Regions from separate parts of the Microbulbifer spongiae genome, predicted to be linked through region 2. Evidence: predicted binding sites of a transcription regulator. Region 2 holds the regulator's gene; the other holds the start of a gene.
The links. The regulator FNR, encoded in region 2, switches genes on or off when oxygen is low (the NO sensors DNR and NnrR bind a similar motif). The targets are predictions, from matches to a motif close to TTGATNNNNATCAA.
Positions count from the first base shown of each region.

Region 1 (11,451 bases), 960 kb from region 2:
GCCAGTTTCACCAATTGCGTTTAGATCAGCGCCCTCAGACACCAATGCTTGAATCGCTTCGCAATCACCCCAGTTACAGACTATGTGAAGTGGGGTATCCCCATAGTCATTCCTATAGTTGGCAAAAGAAATCTTATGCCCCGAAAAATCAGGTGTTGACTCTACTTCCTTGTATATTTCTTCTATCGTGCGCATACATTTAACGCCTAAAGCACGGGCGCAGCTTTGTTGCGTCCAGTGCCTTTACTTATTAAAAGGTGTGCTACCTCGATAATTGCAGCTGCGCTAACCTTTGGCTGAGCCTGAAGCATAAAATGAGGCCCTTCAATCTCAGTAATTTCAACACCCGGATACGCTTCTTTGAAATTTTCCCTCATATGAGGCGGAATCAGCATACCGTTAGAGGCACCAATATACACTGTTGGTACAGTTGACCTAAAACCAACATATTGGCACTTTGCAATTACGTTGAGCCTAGCTTTGAGCACACCATTAGGAGCGGCCTTTATTGCGCGCTTAAACAATGCAATCTCGTTGTCCTCTGCAGCCCAGCCCAGGAAAAACAAACGATGAATAACGCCAGATAACGGGAGCCTCGCGAAGTACCCAATAGGAAGATGTGAACATAAACGTGCCAAGAGCTGTTTCGGTGCAGATAGAAATGAAGCTAAGAATATTATTCCCTTGAGACGTGGAATTTCTTTGCGCGAAAGAACAGCCGCAATACCACCAAAGAAGGATTCTGCTACAAGGATAAAATCTTCATCAGGAAGCCTTTGTGCCACATGATTAGACAGTGACTCATAATCTTGTGAAATATCATGAGGCAAGGGAAAACTCACAACATTCATTTCACCTAGTTCAGGAAGCACTGTCTCAAATAATATCCCTGTTCCATCCAATCCTGGCAATAGCACGAGCTTCAATTTAAAATACCTTTTAATGCTGCCAACATGGGCGGACGAAACGCAGTGTAGGCCGTCCAGTACAATGCGCTTTTTGCATTGCATGATCCTGCTTGGCCTTGTTATGCATTTGGTAGTTTCAGCTCCATAAAGACGCTATTGGCATCTAGTTTATAGTCAGCGAATGGTTGGCAGAAATTGAACCCGAATTTGCTATATAGTTTACGAGCTGGATCAAAGAAGGGCATTGAACCCGTTTCTAAACTGACCCTTTCATAACCCCTTAGTGCTGCCTCATCAAGAATGTGTTTTAGAAGAGACGCACCAATACCAGAACCACGCTTTGAGGAGCAGGTGCGCATGGATTTTATCTCACCGTGCGTTTTATCAAGCTCCTTGATGGCACCACACCCAATGAGGTCACCTTGTTGCCAAACAGACCAGAAGGTAATATCTGGCTCCTTTAATGCATCAAGGTCCAATGCATGCTTACTTTCAGGGGGAGAAACCGATTTCATATCACTTATGTGCTCCTCCAAAAAATCGGCAATTCTTGGATCTGTTAAATCGTCTACTTTAATCTCCATATTTTCCTCAGTTTAGAGTTGCGCTGATGAATAACACCAAACTTTGGGGCGGGCCAAGAAGTGGGCTGTCCCAGCAGCCGAAGGCTGCAACAACAGTGCCTTGTTAGAGCTTATGTCACCCATACTGATTTTTAAACTCCAAGATCCTGAGACCAAGACAAACAAGCGCCCCAATTAATACACCTTGCCCTGCTGCAATGAAAGGAACCAATGGCGCTGCAAAAAGCATACTTTCTGGGGCATTTGGTTGAACTAAGGAAACAATCAGGAACAGCGGTGTAAAGATAACCGAAACAGCTGTAGTCCAGCCTTTCCATATTTGTTTGAACATTAAGTACTCTCGATCCTATTGGTAGCTATAACGCCGCGCTCTGCGAAAAATTTGTCCGACAGCAGCGCCTTGTTAAATGCTTTACTGCACACTGAAATTTACCTCTCGTATGCGTCCATTACACTCAAAGCCAGGATCGCCAATGCATGACCCAGTTTCAACTATGGCACTACCTGCCTCGGAGACTGCCACCAAATTAAACATTGTGGGTATAGGATGTGCCGTAGGAAGTATCACAGCAAAAAGCTCGAATTCCTTTTGTGGCATCAGCTCGTAGTAACCATTTTGATCAGTTATTGCATAAAGCTCTGGTTTGGACTCATAGAAAACTTTTGCGCCCGCAACTGGCTCTCCTGTCTTTGCACTTAATACAACGCCAGTGAATTTGGGTGTCTTCCAATTGTTGTGAGGGTAAGGAAATGCACACCCATACAAAAATAGGAAAGTTGCTATCAACGCGATATGCTTCATAGGTATTTAACATTTGTATACTGATCACCATGACCAGTATTTCTGGATTCTTATCACGCCAAACGATTAAAAAATGACTGTGGATCAATCAGATACGATAAATTGGTATTATCGAACCACCTGGAATAATGATCACTGCGACCAGTATCCCAAAAATCACCCATGAATGTAACCCATTGGATTTATTCACTTTTTAGGGAAAGCTACCCGCCTCTCAAAAATAACGGTCACAATGATCGAAATGCTGGCTCGTATCTGGCCATATTGCCTGTAAAACTGCACCACTATCCGGATAGGCGTATCGCTTAGCGTTCTCCCTCTCTCCCGTTGACACACCTTTCCGGTACAGGCACGGCAGCGCCGCCTGCAGCTACCAAGCTTTGCGTATTTACAGCACCACCAGTGCGGCGCAGAAAAGCACTGGCTTGCCATATTGGCTGCGCTGACCTCCCCGCCGTGACAGCACAGGAAGGTAAGCGTTGGCGGTGCTGCTTATGGCTGCACAGGTTTTCGAGACGCTCGCTCTGACTCTGAGGGCCCCGTCTATTTATCGGGTCGCGGCTTGAATGGTCTGATAATGGCTGGGGGCTTTTCGATTGGCCCCTCCTCCAGCGCACAGGCTGCATCCAGTGGGTAGGTTTCGTCCAACCATTGCAGGAATCGTACAGCCCGCATCACCTGGTTACCCCTACCGGGCGCAATATGCAGGTCTACGGCGTTCTCTTTGATGGCGACCAGCGTGAAGGTAAAATAATCCCCCAGCTCCACCGGCTGAAACAATCGACAGGGTAATATAGGCATTTTTATAGGCTCCTTGAGTCGCCTGTGACGGAAAGGTGCAGAAAAAGCACAGCGCTTTGTGCGGTTTCTCCCGCCGCAGGCGTAGTCCATGTGGAAAAAAACAAAGGGAAATATGCAGGGCGCGCAGCCAGAAAGGCGGTGCGCGGCTAAAGTAAAAGACCACACCAATCATCACGCAACGCCATAGCACACTCGGCCGCCGGGTGCCGGAGTGACTCGGAAAATGCGCCTTCAGGGAGACCTTTATTGAAGACGAACGAGTGTATGGCGTATCATTCAAGACAGCCTCGCTAGATAGGTTATTTATCTATTGGGGTTAGCCATCTCTCGGTGTGTCCTCACCGGGGGGTGGCGTTTTTCTATCATTTACGCGGTCATGATGCGGCCTTTTTTTGTTTATGTGTTTTGCGTATGGATTCCTCGCGGGCGCTGCCGTTATGGGGCGACTCGCAGGGTAAAAAATGATCGTTGCGGTATTGGTTATCTATTTATTATTGTTTGACTGCGCCGGTGAAGTGGCTGGGCACTAGGGCAGCAGACCTACGGTATGCGCTTTTTGCAAAGACTGCAATGAATATGAAGCTTTAGGCGACACCAAGTTGCATTCCTACCGGCTGCGTAGCCATTTTCGGCATATCAGGGGTGGTAGTCACCCCTGCTCTCTTAGGTACTTGTTAGGCTTTTTGCTGAGAAAGAAATTGTTTCACAATTGTACCCACCAACTCCGGTGACTCCTGATGAGAGGCATGCTCTGTAAATGGAATATTGGCAAAGTCAGCACCGGATATTTTGGTTTTTAATAATGCCGCCTCATTGAGTGAGAAGAGAAAATCATTGTCACCTCGAATAATAAGGCTCGGACAAGTGATGCTTTCGACCAAATCACACGGATAACCAGACTCTGTAGTATCAAGCCACACGGCTTTTACTGCATCCACAAGCTTCTTGAAGTCTGGTTTTGGATTGGAAGCGTTGTAGGAATCGACATCAGCAGGAAACCTTTCAGCCCAAAACTCAGCTGTTAGGCCACGCAATAGCTCAATAGATGGGTCATTAGCTTCTAAACGCCATTGTGAGCCAAGTGTGATCAAGCAAATAACGCTCTCTGGTTGTTGTGCCGCCAGTCGGTAACCTACAATGCCGCCATCACTAAAACCAAATAGTGAGTACCGTTTAACACCAAGGTGAGAAAGCGCCTCTTGGACATCACTCTGGTACTGTGCATAACTCAGCGAGGCTCCATTCAATGGCGACTTTCCATGACCACGAAAATCCATGCTTATTAATGAATAGTCAGGAGCAATATATTTATACAATGGCGTCAGGTCGCCGATCGAACCCAGGCCTCCATGCAGCAGTACCAGTGGCTCACCATTAGGGTTGCCGGCTAGCTCGTAATACATCGGCGAACCGCTGACGTTTATATAGCCGTTTTTGTCAATCATCTAACACTTTCCAACTGAAACTCTATTGATCTGAACTGAATAAAACCAATGCCACCAACACGGGCTGAAATGGAGCAAAGAAGCTGCGGAGTACAGGCCCAGCCGGCATTGCTGGTGAAGGTTTGGCTTGGTTAAGTTTATATTTCATATTCTGCCAGGCGCTCACATTTAGGGTTGGGGCCAATAATGATAGTTTTAAGCCATGAGACTGAGAACCCGATACAGGCTAGAAGCGCCATTCCTCCGCCAATTATTCCTGCAAAGCTGGCTACGAGAAAAAATGTCTCGCTGAAATAGCTTTTAAAGTAGACGCCAAGAATGGTTAAGAGAGAAAAATAGGCTGCAAATTGAACTATCCAGCCGAAAGCATACCTTATTCTTTTCGCCTTAAAGCTGGACAAAAGCTCTCCTTCCTCTGGAAATGGACCAAACCAGCTGAATGCTGCAAGGGTGACAATGTTTGGCCGCATCCATCTCAGGGTAATCAACGTAATAAAAACAATGAGATAAAATATGGCGATTTTTGGGATCATAAGACTTGGCGTTTATATACTATCCGCCATGGTAACGAATATCCTGATTACTTTCTCGGAAGCATTTCTGCGTCCAGATGTCGGTCCGAAGTTTACGTCGATAATCTGACTTGGCAAGATAGTATCCAGGCAGCTTGTGATCTGCTCGGGTAAGGTGGGGGCTGGTTGTTATTCACGCTCTTTGGTCAGGTGTAAGCTGGTCCTGCTTGTTGCGGGGAGTGATCGTGCAATGGGATGCTCAGGGCGCAGGTTAAGCAGCGCACGGTTTGGCTTGCTAAACTTCCTCTTTGCCATCATTGTTGCCGGCAGTGACCCTGGCCAAACAATTGGAGTCTCACAGGCGGGGCCAGTGCTTTTGCGCGTATGTGCCTGAGTGAATGATCTTGTACAACAGGTACTTCTGCCCTTGCCTGTTGATGCCATACGGTAATGGCGCAATGTATTTTGTTTGAGCTGGCTTGCGGCTTTTTTCGGGCTGTGGCGGGAATTGCCAGGGTTATAAGCCCGCAATCCATTGCAACCACGGCACCGCTTAGGTAGGGATCTCGGCTTCAGAGAGACACGGCGGTGTCAGTCTGCTTGTCGGGGCTGGATTTAGAACCCTGTGTCCTGCGTTCCTGCTCTGCCAGTGACTTTCTCACATTGTTGCCAACCCAGCGAAACAGGAAAACCGCCATAAGGAGCATGAACCCAATAACGGCCAGGCTGAGCAGGCCGGAAAAGCTGGTAAATAGATCCACTAAAGCTCCCATCTCTCTCTCCTGCGTCAATTTTTTACCCATACAGTGTATGGCCCGGATGCGCGGGCGCCTTGACCTGGATCAACCCGGGTGTGGTTTTCCCCGACACAAGCAGTCACTGCAGCCACTGCCCCAGCAGCAGGCTGCCGCAGGAAGCACCTGCCAGCAGGAACAGGTCTGTCTCTTCGCGCCAACGGGGCAGGAGTAATAACAGCGCCAGTGGTGGTAAAAACAGGGCCAGCAATCCGCTCAGGTTGCCATCGGCAAAGCCGATGCGCAGCAGCCGCAGCCAGGCAATGGCGGCGAACACCAGTGCAAAGACCGTCAGGGCTGCGTTGACCGGTACCATGCTATACCCTTTGGAGACCTGTGACCGGGTGGAAATGGATGCGCAGGTTGTAAAACCTCAGAAAAACGCAAACAGGAAAAAGAGTGTATATCAGTATTGCCACCCCGAAGTTGCCTAAGCACTCCGGGGCTTTGCGTGCCTGGGCACTGATCGTTGCAGCGGTGCTACTGGGTGGTTGTGAAACCGTGGCTTACTATTCACAGGCTGCCGCCGGCCAGTGGCGTATCCTCTCCGCCCGACAGTCGATCGCGGCGTTGCTTGAGGAGCCCGGCACCGACGCACATCTGCTTGCGCAGTTGCGCTTGATACAGGACATACGGGCCTACGCCGCGCGGGAGTTGCGGCTGCCGGTGGGCGAAGCTTACGCTACCTATGTGGCCCTCGACAGTGAGTATCCCATCTGGAATGTGTTCGCCGCCCCTGAATTTTCCCTTGTTCCCAAGCGCTGGTGTTATCCCATAGCGGGCTGCGCCAGCTACCGGGGCTATTTCCGTCAATCCGCTGCGGTGGCCAAGGCCGCTCAACTGCGCGCGCAGGGGTATGATGTGTATTTGGGCGCAGTACCTGCCTACAGTACACTCGGCTGGTTCGATGACCCGGCATTGTCGAGCTTTGTGAACTGGTCCCCGGAGAGACTGGCGGGACTGTTGTTTCACGAGCTGGCACACAGGCGCGTGTATATTCCCGGAGATACCCAGTTCAATGAAAGTTTCGCCACGGCGGTCTCGGAAATCGCCGTGCCAGACTGGCTTAAAAGTCAGGGGTTGACCAGTTCCGCCACCGAGTTGCGCACCGAGACAATGGCCGTGCGGCAACTGATGCTGACGGCGCGCAGACAGCTGGAATCCATTTACCGCACTTCGCAACCGGTCGATCTCAAGCGGGACCAGAAAGCGCAGGTACTCAGGCGCCTGCGGCGGTGTTATCGGACAATATCTGCCGACTGGCCCAATCCCGAACGCTATCGGGTGTATATAGAAAAAACCAACAATGCCACCCTGGCGCTGGCCGCCGAGTATGAGTCCCAGGTGCCCGCGTTTCGCCAGCTGTATCTTGAAAGCGGCAGCTGGGAAGCCTTTTACACTGCTGCCCAGCGCCTGGGAGCCCTGGATACCGTTGAGAGAGCGCAGAGACTGCGCCAGCTCGGGGCCATATATCGCCGCTCCCGTTCGGGCGAACGGGCAGAGGCAGCATACCCTGTTGACGCGTGTATGGCCGGGAAAGGCTAGCGGACCGGGTACCGGATTATGGCGCGGCTGGGAATCCCGCAGGGTCAGGAAGTAGAAAGCGGAGTGACGTGAACAGTTGCGGAAAAACGGGGAATCGGGCCGGAATCACCCCCGACAGGGGTTTCTCTGCAGGGGTTTTGTTTGCCCATGGCCTCATAGTTGTGTTGTTACCCCCACCACCGCGGATGCGCACTGGTGGGGGGGTTGGGAACACGGATCGCTGAATGCTAGTACCTTGCGTGGTGATGGTGCCCGTGATGGCCCCGATAGCCGCGATATCCACGGTGCCCATGGTAGCCGCGATACCCGCGATGGTAAGCGCGGTAGCGCAGGTGGGATGAGCGTGGGCTGTAGAAGCGGTTGTAGTAGGGCAGACCGCGGTAGTAATGTCTGGCCCGGTAGCGGGCGTTGCCGCGAAAGGCGGGCACACCGCGGTAGTAGGGGTAGGCACCGACATAATAGTAACGGTAGCGTGGTGTGAACCGGTAGTACTGGTAAACCGGTGTCCGGTAGGAGAGATAAACGTTGCTCGATGGGTAGTAATTGGGAGTGGCGTAGGGATAGCTGTAGGAGGAGGTGTAGTAGTAGCCTCCACCGTAATAGCCATCGGTTGCGCAGGCACCCAGGGCGAGGGCCGTGCATACCGTGGTGATGGTGATCACCGTCTTAACAGCTCTATTCATAGTGCATTCTCCGGTAAGCAAAGTTTCCCCCCGGGGAGGCTTTGCCGGTGGGGCCAAGCCCCTTTTGTGTGCCAGCCAGGCAGACACAGAAATGCATGGTCAGTACGGTCTGGCGCGCTTGGGCGGATCGGGCAGGTCGGGTGGGTAAGGGGTGGGAGAGCCCCGGTAGAGTGCCAGAGGGGGTGTCCGATGACGGAGGCCACCGCTCCCATCGACACTGCGGTATTGCCGATTGCCACACGCGCGGTTCGAATAGTGGCGGGCCGGTGAATAGTAATCAGTGTCGCAGTTGTAATAACTGCTTGGGCAGCCGGTTGCACAGGGGGCGCCAGTGCCGCTACAGGCCAACAGGGAGAGGCCGGCGGTCATGGCCAGCCCATAGCCAGAGCCACCAAGCAGCCGTCTGGGCAGCGGTTTCATGGAGACCTCCACGCCAGTTGGCAGGTGAGACTTCTATTGTTCAGCCTAGCACTTTTGGCGTGAAATTCATCATAAAGAGCAAAAAATGTTCTACCGCATTCCACTGACCGCTGGGGTTGCTATGGGGAGGCGGGGAACCGGCTCCCACCCTGGGCTCAGCGCTTGGAAGCATAGGGTCCGCCCCGTAGGCCGACCATCAGCCCGGTCAGCACAGGCAGGGAGCACAGGGGGCGCCCTGTGCTCCCGGATCCATACCCGGCAGACCGGATCTTGAGCTGCCGGTGGGCGTTTAGTGGCCGCTGGGCAGCAGTGAGGGGTCTATGGATTGCAGGTAGCTGCCCTGGCTGAAGAGTTGCCTGGCTATTTCAATGTCCGGGGCAAAATAGCGGTCCTTGTCGTAAAAGGGCACCTGCTCACGGAGTTTTGCCTTGGCTTCCTCGAGCTTTTGCGTGGTTTTCAATGGGGCGCGAAAATCCAGCCCCTGGCAGGCGGCCAGCATTTCCACCGCGAGGATACCGCAGGTGTTATCGGCCATGTCCCGCAGGCGGCGGCCGGCAAAGGTGGCCATGGAAACATGGTCTTCCTGGTTGGCGGACGTGGGCAGGGAGTCCACGCTGGCGGGGTGCGCGAGGGATTTATTCTCGCTGGCCAACGCCGCGGCAGTTACCTGGGCGATCATAAAACCAGAATTGACCCCGCCATTTTCCACCAGAAAAGGCGGCAGGCCCGACAGGCTGCTGTCGATCAACAGTGCCATGCGGCGCTCCGACAGGGCGCCGATTTCCGCCAGCGCCAGCGCCAGGTTATCGGCCACCATGGCCACGGGCTCCGCGTGGAAATTGCCACCGGAAATAATATCGGTGTTTTCCGGGGTGTCCTCGTCGGTAAACACCAATGGATTGTCGGATACCCCGTTGCCTTCGGCCAGCAACACCTCGGCGGCAAAGCGCATCTGCTGCAGGCAGGCGCCCATGACCTGGGGCTGGCAGCGCAGGGAATAGGGGTCCTGCACCTTGTCGCAGGACAGGTGCGAGTCGCCGATCTGGCTGCGCTCGCCCAACAATTCGCGATAAGCGGCGGCGACATCCCGCTGTGCCTGCTGGCCGCGAGCGGCGTGGATGCGGTCGTCGAAGGGGCGGCGCGAGCCCTTGGCGGCCTCCAGCGTAATGGCGCCGGCTACGAGCGCACCTGCGAACAGGTCTTCGGTGGCAAACAGGCCGAGCAGGGCAAACGCGGTGGAAGCCTGGGTGCCGTTCAGCAGGGCCAGCCCCTCTTTCGGGGCCAGGGTAATGGGCTCCAGGCCGGCGCGCTGCAGCCCCTCCCGTGCGCTTTTGCGCTCGCCGCGAATAAAGACTTCGCCCTCTCCCAGCAACACCACGCTCATATGGGCGAGCGGTGCCAGGTCACCGGAAGCCCCCACGGAACCCTTTTCCGGAATGGCCGGGTAAATGCCGGCATTGATCAGCTGCATTAGCGCCTCGATCACCAGTGGGCGCACCCCGGAAAAACCCCGTGCGAGTGAGTTGATTTTCAATACCATCAGCAGACGCACGGCTGCCTCACTCATAAAGCTGCCGGTGCCGGCGGCGTGGCTCAGTACAATGGCGCGCTGCAGCGTTTCCAGATCGTGTTTTTCGATGCGCGTATTGGCGAGCAGGCCAAAACCGGTATTGATGCCATATACGGTGCGCCCCTCGGTAATTACCTGGGCGACGGTGTGGGCGGCGGTCTTGATAGCGGGATAGGCAGATGCCGCCAGGGAGAGCCGAACCGGCTCGCGCGCAACCCGGCGCAATTGTGCCAGGCTCAATTGACCGGGTTCGATTTCCAGATGATACATATCTTCAGTCACCAAAATTTAAATTTACTCTGCAGTGCCGGTTAAACCACAACCTGAAACAAAGTTGCCCGGGTGTGCCATTGTTGCGCCGGTACGCGTGTGTACTGCGTGAAACCTTCAGTCATTTAACATGGGCAGATCCAGGCCCTGGGCGTTTGCACAGTGTTTTGCGCGGTCGTAACCGGCATCGGCATGGCGCATGACACCGGTGGCGGGATCGTTCCACAGTACGCGTTCAATGCGCTTTCGCGCGGCTTCGGTACCGTCACACACAATGACAACGCCGGCGTGTTGGGAAAAGCCCATGCCCACACCGCCGCCGTGATGGATAGACACCCAGGTGGCGCCGGAGGCCGTGTTCAGCAAAGCGTTCAACAGCGGCCAGTCGGAAACGGCATCGGAGTCGTCCAGCATGGCTTCGGTTTCGCGGTTGGGGCTGGCCACCGAGCCGCTGTCCAGGTGATCGCGACCGATGACAACCGGTGCCTCCAACTCGCCGCTGGCGACCATCTCGTTAAACGCCAGCGCCAGGCGCGCGCGGTCCTTCAGGCCCACCCAGCAGATACGCGCGGGCAGCCCCTGGAAATGAATGCGTTCGCGGGCCATATCCAGCCAGTTGTGCAGCTGCGGGTTGTCGGGGATCAGTTCTTTAACTTTGGCATCGGTTTTGTAAATATCTTCCGGGTTGCCGGACAGGGCCGCCCAGCGGAAAGGGCCGATCCCTTCGCAGAATAGCGGGCGGATATAGGCGGGCACAAAGCCGGGGAAGTCGAAGGCATTTTCAACTCCTTCTTCGAGGGCCATCTGGCGAATATTGTTACCGTAATCCAGTGTGGCGGCGCCGCGTTTTTGCAGTTCCAGCATGGCTTCGACTTGAATGGCCATTGACTGCTTGGCTGCCTTGACGACTGCCGCTTCGTCTTTTTTACGCATTTCAGCGGCGTATTCCAGGGACCAGCCTTTGGGCAGGTAGCCATTTAACGGATCGTGTGCAGAAGTCTGGTCGGTAACCACATCGGGCAGGATATTGCGCTGGACCAGCGCCGGAAAAATATCCGCAACATTACCCAGCAGGCCAACAGAAAGGGCCTGGTTGTTTTTCTGTGCCTGCTCGATC
Region 1 is NZ_CP098023.1:4,179,578-4,191,028, reverse strand. It holds gene M8T91_RS17255 (ankyrin repeat domain-containing protein) at 1-195, opposite strand, end outside; gene M8T91_RS17250 (alpha/beta fold hydrolase) at 207-926, opposite strand; gene M8T91_RS17245 (GNAT family N-acetyltransferase) at 1,028-1,492, opposite strand; gene M8T91_RS17240 (hypothetical protein) at 1,608-1,823, opposite strand; gene M8T91_RS17235 (peptidase associated/transthyretin-like domain-containing protein) at 1,905-2,294, opposite strand; gene M8T91_RS17230 (hypothetical protein) at 2,838-3,095, opposite strand; gene M8T91_RS17225 (alpha/beta fold hydrolase) at 3,770-4,540, opposite strand; gene M8T91_RS17220 (hypothetical protein) at 4,678-5,073, opposite strand; gene M8T91_RS17215 (DUF3149 domain-containing protein) at 5,625-5,825, opposite strand; gene M8T91_RS17210 (hypothetical protein) at 5,929-6,162, opposite strand; gene M8T91_RS17205 (aminopeptidase) at 6,246-7,391, shown strand; gene M8T91_RS17200 (hypothetical protein) at 7,619-8,074, opposite strand; gene M8T91_RS17195 (hypothetical protein) at 8,174-8,494, opposite strand; gene hutH (histidine ammonia-lyase) at 8,784-10,334, opposite strand; gene hutU (urocanate hydratase) at 10,452-11,451, opposite strand, start outside.
Region 1: M8T91_RS17215 (DUF3149 domain-containing protein) is a predicted target of FNR. The motif match lies at 5,885-5,898, and genes of this name have one in related genera.

Region 2 (11,451 bases):
GCGGGCGCGCTCGCCCGCATCGCGCAGCGCTGCGATCTCCGCATGGGCTGCACCGGCGCGTTGATGCCAGCCCTCGCCCACAACCGCACCGGCAGGATCGGTAATCACACACCCGACCCGCGGATTCGGCATGGTGGTATACAGGCCCCGCTCCGCCAGTTGTACAGCGCGGGCCATCAATGCCTGGGCATTCTGCACAGCGGTAGTGCTCATTGCGAACCACTTCCCTTACCGATCAGGCGTTCGATCTCTTCGTTGAATTCACTCACATCTTCGAAACGCCGGTACACCGAGGCGAAGCGCACATAGGCCACCTGGTCCAGCTCGCGCAACTGCTCCATCACCAATTCTCCAATGGCGCGGGCGGGCAGCTCCCGCTCACCGGTAGCCTGCAGGGCGTGTTTTATCTGGGAGACTGCAGATTCCACCCGTTCGGTGCTGACCGGGCGCTTTTCCACCGCGCGCTGGATACCCGCGCGCAGCTTGTCTTCGTTGAACGGTTCGCGCTGGCCATTTTGCTTGACGACCCGCGGCAGCAGCAGTTCGGCGGTTTCAAACGTGGTAAAACGCTCGCGACACTCAAGGCACTCGCGCCGGCGGCGCACCTGATCCCCTTCAGCCACCAGGCGGGAATCGACAACTTTGGTTTCTTCTGCGCCGCAGAAAGGACAGTGCATACGGGATAGTCCCAAAGGGAGTGGAAAATGGGCTGCAGTTTACCATAGCCGCTGTGTCAGGTGGCCCGACGGCCAGAGCGCCGCCGCTGGGCAGGCCGGTCTAACCGCACCAGCCCAGCCATACAGAAAACGGCCCAAAGAGCCGCTTTCTTGTCAATATCACCGATCAGCCCTGGCGGTACACCGGGTACTGTGCACAAACCTGCAGCACTTTCTGCTTTACCCCGGCAATAGCGGTCTCCGCTTCCCCCTTTTCCAGTGCATCCAGGACATCACAGATCCAGTGGGTCAGTTGCTGGGTATCCTCGACACCAAAACCGCGGGTGGTGATCGCCGGGGTGCCGACACGCAGGCCACTGGTGATAAATGGGGAGCGCGGATCGTTTGGTACCGCATTCTTGTTCACCGTGATATTGGCACGGCCCAGGGCCTCATCGGCATCCTTACCGGTATACGCCTTGCCAATCAGATCCACCAGCATCAGATGGTCATCGGTACCCCCGGAAACGATATTGATGCCCCGGTCCAGAAAAGTCTCTGCCATGGCGCGGGCATTTTCCACCACTTTTTTCTGGTAGGCCCTGTACTCCGGGGTCATGGCTTCTTTAAAGGAAACCGCCTTGGCGGCAATCACATGCATCAGCGGGCCGCCCTGGCCACCGGGGAATACCGCAGAGTTCAGCTTCTTCTCGATCTCTGCATTGGCGCGGGCCAGGATGATGCCGCCGCGCGGGCCGCGCAGGGTTTTGTGGGTTGTCGAAGTGACAACATCTGCAAAGGGGATCGGTGAGGGATACTCGCCGGCAGCGACAAGACCGGCAATGTGCGCCATATCCACAAACAGGTAGGCCCCCACCTTGTCGGCGATCTCGCGAAAGCGCGCCCAGTCCATTACCCGGCTGTAGGCAGAGAAGCCGGCAACGATCATCTTCGGCCTATGCGCCAGCGCCAGGCGCTCCACCTCCTCGTAATCCACCTCCCCGGTATCGGGATTCAGGCCGTACTGCACGGCACTGTAGATCTTGCCGGAGAAGTTGACCCGGGCACCGTGGGTCAGGTGGCCGCCGTGGGCCAGACTCATACCCAGAATAGGATCGCCGGGCGCACAGAGGGCCTGGTAAACTGCAGCGTTGGCCTGGGAGCCGGAGTGGGGCTGTACATTGGCGTAGTCAGCGCCAAACAGTTGCCTGGCACGCTCGATGGCCAGGGTTTCCACCTTGTCCACATATTCACAGCCACCATAGTAACGCTTGCCCGGATAGCCCTCGGCATACTTGTTGGTCAGACTGCTGCCCTGGGCGGCCATGACTTGCGGGCTGGTGTAGTTCTCCGAGGCAATCAACTCGATGTGGTCTTCCTGGCGAGCATCCTCCTCCCGGATGGCTTCCCAGATCTCGGGGTCGTAGGTGGCGAGCGTGACAGATGCATCAAACATAGTTTTCCCTCGTTAAAGCGGGCTGAATAGCCACTTGTGTAACCCGGTACTACAGTGCCCAGACCCTGAAACCGGGCCCCGTGCAGCAGAGAGGACCGGGGTATTGGGCGTTCAGAAAGGCGCGCATTGTACACCAAAGGGCAGAGGGAATGCGCAAAACGCACAGGCGGCCCGACGGCCGCATTTGGAGGGGATAGTCTTGCTTAGAAACGCACAACCAAGGAGCCTGACCAGTAATCCACTTCTTCTTCAATCAGCGTGTACTCGGTCTCAAAGGAGATATTCTCGGCCAGTGTAAAACCGACACCAACACCTACGGAGGCACCGCTATCGGAAGCATCACCAAAGTACTCTACATCCACCTCTTCGTTGAGGTAACCAAGACGCCCCTTGAAATAAATATCTCCCTGGGTGCGGTAAGTGGCATAAACAGCCTGGGTGGAGATAGAGAAATCATGGTCTAAAATATCGCCGTCAGTCATAGAACCTGTCAACTCTGCCTCAATGCCCCAGCCAGAATTCCAGGTATATCCAGCACGAATACCGGCATTGAAAGGGTTGTCATCGCTACCATCTGCATCCATCACACCAATCACACCGCCCATATAGGCCCCTTCGGCCTGTACAGCAGCGGAACACAACAAGGCCGCCGCAGCAGCCAACATTTTAAGATTGAAAGACATACTTTTCCCTTACTGTAAAATTCACAAAAGCCGGTGGATTATAGAGGCAAAAATTTTTTGAACAATCTGTTTATTCCCCGGCCACACCAAGGGATAGCCCTTTACCCATTGGGTAACTGAATGAAAACTGGAGTGTCTTCCCACTGGCTCCCAGGCACTCCCAAATCCATCTCTCCAAAACCAACAGGCAATTGGGATAAAAAATGAACAATGCTGATTGGCGACATTGCACTGGTCTTTCAGCGCCGGATGCCAAAAGGGGTATTACCCACGGCTCTCCGGAATCCCCAACCAGGTGCCCAATCGGCAGTTGAGGCGGGACCCCGGGAATCCTGCACAAACCCCTATTTCGCCAAATGCCCCCCGCTTTTCCATTAACTTTCCCTCGCTTGATCCAAATCAACCCAGCTCCATCAGGTCCATCAACAATAGAGCAAGAAACAAATCGCGGAGGTCTGGGATGGACGCCATCTACCGGCAACTGTGTTGTGACCATCAATCTATGCAACAAATGCTCGATAGTTTTGAGCAACTGTTGCAGGATCTTTTCGAACACAGTGACCGGGACCCAAACACCCTTTCATGCATCCTCGACGCGCTGGATTATTTTTCCGTCTACCCGGACCAATACCACCACCCGGTGGAGGATTTGATATTTGCACAGCTGTTACGCAAGCCAATCCACAATCGCAACGTCATCTATCAAGTGCGTAAACAGCACCGGCAGATTGCAACCGCAACCAAACATGTATGCGCACTCTTTTATGCCGTGGCCAATAACGCAATGGTGGAGCGATCAGTGTTGCGAAGTGCCAGCAGTGCCTATATACAACTGCAACGCAATCATATCCACCTGGAAAATACAGCACTGTTTCCCCAGGTTGAGCGGTATCTGGATGCAAAAGACTGGCGCTTGATTCGTATTCGAGCTGAAAATCTTGGCAATCCGTTTTTTGATAGCAGCAGAAAAAAAATGTATGAGACACTGCGCGAGCACCTCACACAGCATCAAACTGCGGCCACTGCGCTTGCCTGATATGTACGCCTGTAAACAAGGGGGAAGGATGAAAATCAAACGCCACGGTATCTCCATCGGAATAGAGCGAATCGATGATGATTTTCTGCTATCTATCAAAGCGGTTGGCCGGCTGACCCACAAGGACTATGAACAAATCATACCCCTGCTGGAATATGCCCTTGAGGGCGTGAAACACCCCCGGGTGAGCATGCTTGTGGATATTCGCGATTTTGAGGGCTGGGGTCTGCATGCCGTGTGGGATGAGTTCAGGCTCGCCCTGAAACACGGTAACGAGTTCTCCCGGATTGCCGTACTCGGGGACGAGGAGTGGCAAGAGATCGCAACAAAAATTGGGGGCTGGTTTTTGAGTGGCGAGGTACGCTACTTTGAGGAAGATCATAAAGCCATGGACTGGCTAACAACAGGGAATACGTCTAACAATAAACAGACTGACAAAACATCGGTTTTCTCCACGCACTCGTGATAAGTAGTGGATTGTGGGGCGTTTACGCCCCTTTTTTTCTTCGAAGCGCCCGCGAAATTACCGGAAAGACTGTGTTTCACTGCCTCGGCGGAAAACCTGTGGCAACCGGCTATTTTGGGACGGGGTCACCCAGTAGACAATTGCGAGTCATCACGCCACTATCCCGGGAGGCACAATACCTACTGTGCCTGTGCAGTCTATTTACAGGCAGCAGTTACGGAGAATTCTCATAACTGCAATGGGTTCCCGCAATCTCACTGAGCCCGACTATATCCAGAATCTGCATGCTTCTGCCATCCACCCGGATCAATTGTTCGCGGTGTAAACGGGAAAAAAGCCGGCTAATCGTTTCTGCAGTCAAGCCCAGGTAATTGGCAATATCAATGCGTGACATGGAGAGTACAAACTGACTGGGCGAATATCCCCGCTGGGCATATCGGCTGGAGATGTTGATCAAAAATGCGGCGAGGCGGGTGTCTGCGGAGCGCCTGCCCAGCAGCATTAATATCTCATTTTCCTGGCGCAGTTCGTCGGAAAACAGGCTGTAAATTTGCTGTTGCAACGCCGGGACCTGCCGGGCCAGCCGCTCCAACTGGACAAACGGCAGCAGGCAGACGCTGCTGTCTTCCAGGGCCTCCGAATAACTGGTGTGGAGCCGCCTGCTGTAGGCATCGAGACCAAGCAGCTCTCCGGGAAAGGCAAAATGGGTTACCTGTATATCGCCATCGACAGCGGTGACTACACACTTAAAACTGCCGGAGCGAATGGCAAAAAGGTTCTGAAAAGAATCTCCGGCGCTGTAGAGCATCTCCCCGGCCCTGACGATCCTCTTCCTGCCGGTAACGCCCTCCAGCCGGTCAATGTCAGCCCGGGACAACCCTGCAGGGAGGCACAAGCGTCTGACCGAACAATTGCTGCAACTTATCGCCTCAGGCGAGACAACCATATCAAAACGACAGATAACCCAACTGTCGCAATTGTACCCCTTTCTCCCGGTAGCGTCGCGGAGAGTCAAACGAACATCCGAAAGGGGGATTTTTATTCTATGGAACAGTCAGTCCCTCAACCTGTGTCATACCGAAGAGCAGGTGAGGGAGAATTTTCTTTATTATATGCAACCGGTCAATGGGACTCCTCATAACTGCAGTGGGTACCTGCCAGTTCACTCAACCCCACCAAATCCACAATCTCCACTGCCCTGCCACTGACCTTGATCAGTTTCTCCCGCTGTAAACGCGAGAACAGCCGGCTTACGGTTTCTGCAGTCAATCCCAGATAATTGGCAATATCGGTACGCGGCATAGACAGGATAAACTTGCTGTGGGAATAGCCGCGGCGGGAATACCGGCTGGAAATATTTATCAGTAGTGCCGCCAGGCGGGTATCTGCCGAGCGCTTGCCAAGCAACATCAAAATGTCATTTTCCTGACGCAGCTCTTCGGAAAAAATCGTGTAAATCTGCTGTTGCAGAGCCTGAACCTGATGGGCGAGAATTTCCAGTTGGGTGAATGGCAACAGGCAGACGCTACTGTCTTCCAGGGCTTCGGCATAACTGGGATGGACCCGGTCACTGTAGGCATCGAGACCGAGCAGTTCTCCAGGCAGAGCAAAATGCGTCACCTGGGTATCGCCATCGGCAGCAATAACTACCGTTTTAAAACTGCCGGAACGAATGGCATACAGATTGGAAAAAGGGTCACCAGCGCGGTACAGCGTCTCCCCGGCTTTAACCAGTTTTTTCCGACGAGTAACCTGCTCAAGCCGATCAATATCGGCTTGAGATAATCCTGCGGGCAGGCATAAACGCCTTACGGAGCAGTTGCTGCAGCTGACCGCCACTGAGGAGTCCATCATACTAACCAGCCGGTAAATCAATTTGCGGCAATTGTAACCGCTAAGCGGGCGACCGTCTCCTGCAGCCAGCTAAAGAACCCGGGAATATTGAGCTTGTGTGGGTTGGTTGTGGAGATAACTATCGAAAGCCGACGCCACATTTCGCACAAACCAGCGCCCCTGCTCAGTGACAACAATCGCCTTGTCGTTCTGGTAAATAAGCCCGTCATCAAACATGGGTTGCAGGCGCTCGAGCTCTTCGTGGAAATACTCCGCAAATGGCGTACCCATACAGCGTTCGACCTCGCCTTTATCCAGGCGCAGACGGCACATGAGCTCACTGATCACCCGTTGACGCAGCCGGTCCTCCTCGCTCAGCAACCAGCCCCGGCAAGCCGCATAGCCCCGCTCACCAATGGCTCGGGCGTATTCTTTCAAGCGGTGCAGGTTTTGCCAGAAGCCGCTGCGACTGTAACTGATTGCCGATGCACCCAGCCCCACAAGGGCATCAGCAGGCATCAAGGTATATCCCTGAAAATTCCGTTGTAACCTGCCTGTATCCGCGGCTATGGCCAGTTCGTCGCCGGAACGGGCAAAGTGATCCATGCCGAGAAATGCATATCCCGCGCGCACCAGGTGCTCCACTGCCGCCAGTTGCATAGCGATTTTTTCCGCGGCAGGGGGAATCAGATCGGTATCGATCAGGCGCTGGGCCTTAAAGCGGTGGGGCAGATGGGCGTAGTGATAGAGCGCGATACGGTCTGGCTGCAACGCCAGCACGCGGTCCAAAGTGCGCTGCAACGTGTCCAGGTTCTGCTGTGGCAGTCCGTAAATCAAATCGTAGGAAATGGAAGCAAATCCCCGCTCGCGCGCTGCTGCAGTCAGGGCACCCACCTGGTCCGCACTGCAGATACGATTGATGGATCGCTGTACCTCGGCATCAAAATCCTGAATACCCAGGCTGAGGCGATTAAACCCCAGTTCCCTCAGGGTATCCAGCGTCTCGGGCTCCAGAGTACGCGGATCGGCTTCAATACTGTATTCAACGCCGTCACCGGGGTTCAGTTCAAAGACCTCTCCCAGCCCTTCCATCAATCGGCGCAAATCCGCATCGTTGAGAAAAGTGGGCGTACCACCACCCAGATGTAGCTGCGTGACCGGTACCCGCGCCACTTTATCGCGGTACCACTGCGCCTCTTGCAAAAGATGGTCGAGGTAGCTGGAGGCGAGCCCATACTGCTGGGTAATCACTTTGTTGCAGGCACAGAAATAACACAGGGAGCGGCAAAAGGGGATATGAACATACAGAGAGAGGCTGCGAATGTCCTGCAGTGCTGCCCAGGGCCTGACCCCATCCAGTGCACTGAACCGATCCGCAGTGGGGTAAGAGGTATAGCGGGGACAGGGCCCGCTGTAGCGGGATAACAGCGCTTCTGAAAGCCCGCCCACATTGGTCTTTATCTCTTGCACCATACTCATCACAATTTTATCCAGTCATTTGCGACAACCCCCGCCACAAACTGAAAGACAACCCCCAGACCCGCTGAAAAAACCGCAGCGGTTGCCCCACCCCCAGGCCCGGGTGTCGCAGCCTTAGAACCGGTAGCCCAGCCCCGCCGTGTATACCAGCGGATCGATATCCACGCTGGCGGTGATATCACCCACCCCCGGCACTGTCACTTTGGCGTCGGTATCGATATCTATCCAGAACACCGCCAAATTGAACAGCCAGCGCTTGTCCGCGCCGAAAGCAAAATCCACGCCTGCTTCCGCGGCCAGGCCAAGAGAGTTGTCCAGGGACAGCTTGGCCTCTTCTGTTGCGCCGAGGCTTGCAAATCTCGCATCCGCAGCGCTGTCAATATCCTCATCAAAGAATGCTGTGTAATTTATGCCGACTCCGAGATAGGGCTGGACGGAAGACCGATGATCCATGGGATACCACTGCAACAGCAGGGTGGGTGGCAGCTGTTTGGTTTCTCCAAGGTCAAAGGTCGCCCCCAGGCCCTCGACCTGAATATCGTGGGTGAACGGCGTTGCGGCCAGCAGTTCCACACCCCAGTGATCGCGGAACACGTAAACGCCTGTCAGGCCCAGGGCGGAACCGTTGTCAACATCCACCCTGGTGCCACCCAACTCGGCACCCGACACTGACAGCGCACTGGAATTGACATCGGGTGCTACCGTGGCGATGCCACTGCGCACAATGATGCTCCCCTCTTCATAGGCAAATGCCGGTACAGCTAGTCCAGCGGTCAACGCAACGGTTGCGCACGCAATGATACGATTCATCAATTTCTCCATAGGGCAATTTGGCATTTTTCCGACTTGGGAAGACCTTTCCAGGCCCGCTCACCAACCGCAGGCAGGTTAACCGTTGACCCCGCCCAGAGGATTGATCCAAATCAAGGGGTTCAAATGCATGACAACAAGATCATCGATCGTGGATGCCCTGTAGAGGAGTCGGGAAAACATAAGGCACAGCCCGGATGTGGCGGGGCGCCGCCAATCGGAAAACCCAGAGGAATCATCCGGCCCGTTTTAAAAACGGGTTGCTCTTGGAGATGACAGTACAGGATACATGGGAGCACTTCAGCTTGTTATGCACCCTGCGGCGGGCCCCACCGGTTGCCAGATGAATACTGCCCGGGGACGTGGCTCAGCCGGCCAAAGGCTCGCGCACACTCTGCGTATCACAGGTGCACAGGCCACCGAACGGCCCTGTCCGGCAGCACTGGCTGAGCAAAGGGCACCGCAGTGACAGGTTAAGCGAGACTATTCGGTCAAAGCGCCTGCCGGACGACGAAACATGTTCTGGATACTGGAGAAATCCAGCTGCTGGTTTTCCGCACTGGCACCGTGCAGCTGGTACAGGTTTTCCGCCAGTGCGCCCATGGGTGTGGACGAAGCACTGCCCGCAGCGGCATCCATGGCCAGGCGCAGATCTTTCAGCATCAGAGCCACACTGAAACCGCCGCAATACCCATTGGCTGCGGGCACATTCTCCATGGCACCGGGGAAGGGATTGTAATGGGCCAGAGACCAGTTATTGCCCGAGCTTTCCCGCATAATCTCCGAGAGCACCCTGGGGTCCAGCCCCTTGTCTACACCCAGTTGCAGCGCTTCGGCAGTACCGGTCATATGCACGGCCAGCAGCAGGTTATTACAGATTTTCGCCACCTGGCCCGCTCCAGCACCACCCGCATGGAAAATCTTGCTGCCCATGGCCTGCAATAGTACTCGCGCCGCATCAATTGTCGCCGTATCGCCACCACACATAAAGCACAGGGTACCCGCTATTGCCGCGGCAGTCCCGCCGGACACAGGAGCATCCAGCGCGCGGATACCGCGCGCACGGGCCGCTTCGTGCACCAGGCAGGCGTCTTCCGCAGAAACCGTCGAGCAATCAATGACCAGGGTATCCCCCTGAAGCTGTTGTAACAGCCCCTGCTCACCGAGATAGAGGCCTTTCACCGCATTGCCACTGGGCAACATGGAAATCACGATACCGGCCCCTTCCAGGGCCTGTTCACTATTCTCACAGGGCAGGCAGCCCTCCCTCTGTGCCTGCGCCAATGCCGTGGGATTTAAGTCGAAAGCCGCCACTTGGTATCCGGCCTTCACCAAATTGGCAGCCATGGGGCCACCCATATTACCCAGACCAAAAAAGGCGATCTTTTGCATAACAAGCACTCCGGATTTTGTTGTTGGTGTCCCAGGCGAAAACGGCCTGATTCGCTCTATAAATCTGTCAGCGGATGCTCGCCGTGCCAGGGGTTGTCAAAGCAGCGCGCCACCTGCTCTGGAGAGATCTCCTCCAGGCTCGCCGGTTGCCACTGCGGCGCGCGGTCCTTGTCGATCAGCAGGGCACGCACCCCTTCTTTGAAGTGGCCACTGGCACAGAGATTGACCGCCAGAGCCAGTTCCATGCGAAAAACATCGGCGAGGGAAAGGTAACGGCTCCGATGCAGCTGTTCCCAGATAATCCAGGGTGTCAGGGGAGACCCCCCCGCGAGGGTGTTGGCGGAGCGCCGCAGCCATTTGTCCACGCCCTGGTAAGAGCGGATTGCCGTACACACCGCTGGCAGACTGGAGAAATCCGTGAGTTGCTGGATCTGGTCATAGTGTTCCCGCAGTACCGATTCCGGTCGCTGCAGCAATGCGAGTTCAAACGTTTTCAGGCAATCACTGACGGTGACATGATTCGCGCCCGCATCCCGGGCAAAGGCCAACGCAGCCAGTGTTTGCAAGACGGTATCGCGCTGCTCCTGCGCAATCATGCGGTCCGCCAGGCCCGCAAACAGGGCATCGGCACCATTAAACTGAGCACCTGTCAGCCCCAAAAACAGCCCGAGGCGGCCGGGCATACGATTCAGGAACCAGCTGCCCCCCACATCGGGAAACAGGCCAATGGTGATTTCAGGCATGGCCATACGGGTGGTTTCAGTGACAATACGGTGACTGGCCCCGGCCGTAATACCGATACCGCCACCCATCACAATGCCGCCGCCCCAAACCACAACCGGCTTGGCATAGGTATGGATTTTGTAGTCGAGACGATACTCGCGGGAGAAAAATTCTGTGGTAAAGCGGCAATCTCTTGTCTCCCCATAGCTCGCCGAATGCTGGTACAGGGTCACCACATCGCCCCCGGCGCACAGGGCCCTGTCGCCACTGCCGTCTATCCACACGACAGCCACTGTATCGTCCCGGGCCCAGGTATCCAACTGGGCACAGAGCCGCTCTATCATCTGCAGGTTCAGTGCATTCAACGCCTTGGGCAGGTTGAGTGTCGCGATCGCCACAGCGCCACGCCGGGAAAACAATACGGGGAAGTCCTGATCCATTGCTGTCTGTCTTAGTGTGCCTGTATTTGATAGCTTCGCAGTTAAGCACAGATCACCGCGAGCGTCAGCCACACGCGAGTACAACCCCCTTCAGCTCGGCACACGCAGTTGCACTTTCCGCGCAAACTGATAAGTTGCGCGCAAATTCTCACCGATTCCAACACACATTACTGGGACCCAGATGGCTGAATACGTTTACACCATGAACCGGGTGGGCAAGGTAGTGCCACCCAAACGCGAGATTCTCAAGGACATCTCCCTGTCCTTTTTTCCCGGTGCCAAGATCGGTGTACTGGGACTCAACGGTGCCGGTAAATCCAGCCTTCTGCGCATTATGGCCGGGGTGGACCAGGACTATCATGGTGAAGCCCGGGCCATGCCCGGCATCAGAGTGGGCTATCTGCCGCAAGAGCCCCAGTTGGACTCCGGCAAAACCGTGCGTGGTAATGTGGAAGACGGCATGCGGGAAGCTATCGA
Region 2 is NZ_CP098023.1:709,695-721,145, reverse strand. It holds gene ribD (bifunctional diaminohydroxyphosphoribosylaminopyrimidine deaminase/5-amino-6-(5-phosphoribosylamino)uracil reductase RibD) at 1-213, opposite strand, end outside; gene nrdR (transcriptional regulator NrdR) at 210-677, opposite strand; gene glyA (serine hydroxymethyltransferase) at 844-2,112, opposite strand; gene M8T91_RS02825 (outer membrane beta-barrel protein) at 2,316-2,795, opposite strand; gene M8T91_RS02820 (hemerythrin domain-containing protein) at 3,256-3,831, shown strand; gene M8T91_RS02815 (SpoIIAA family protein) at 3,860-4,297, shown strand; gene M8T91_RS02810 (helix-turn-helix domain-containing protein) at 4,512-5,174, opposite strand; gene fnr (fumarate/nitrate reduction transcriptional regulator Fnr) at 5,420-6,151, opposite strand; gene hemN (oxygen-independent coproporphyrinogen III oxidase) at 6,221-7,609, opposite strand; gene M8T91_RS02795 (OmpW/AlkL family protein) at 7,724-8,419, opposite strand; gene mmsB (3-hydroxyisobutyrate dehydrogenase) at 8,903-9,811, opposite strand; gene M8T91_RS02785 (enoyl-CoA hydratase/isomerase family protein) at 9,868-10,974, opposite strand; gene ettA (energy-dependent translational throttle protein EttA) at 11,156-11,451, shown strand, end outside.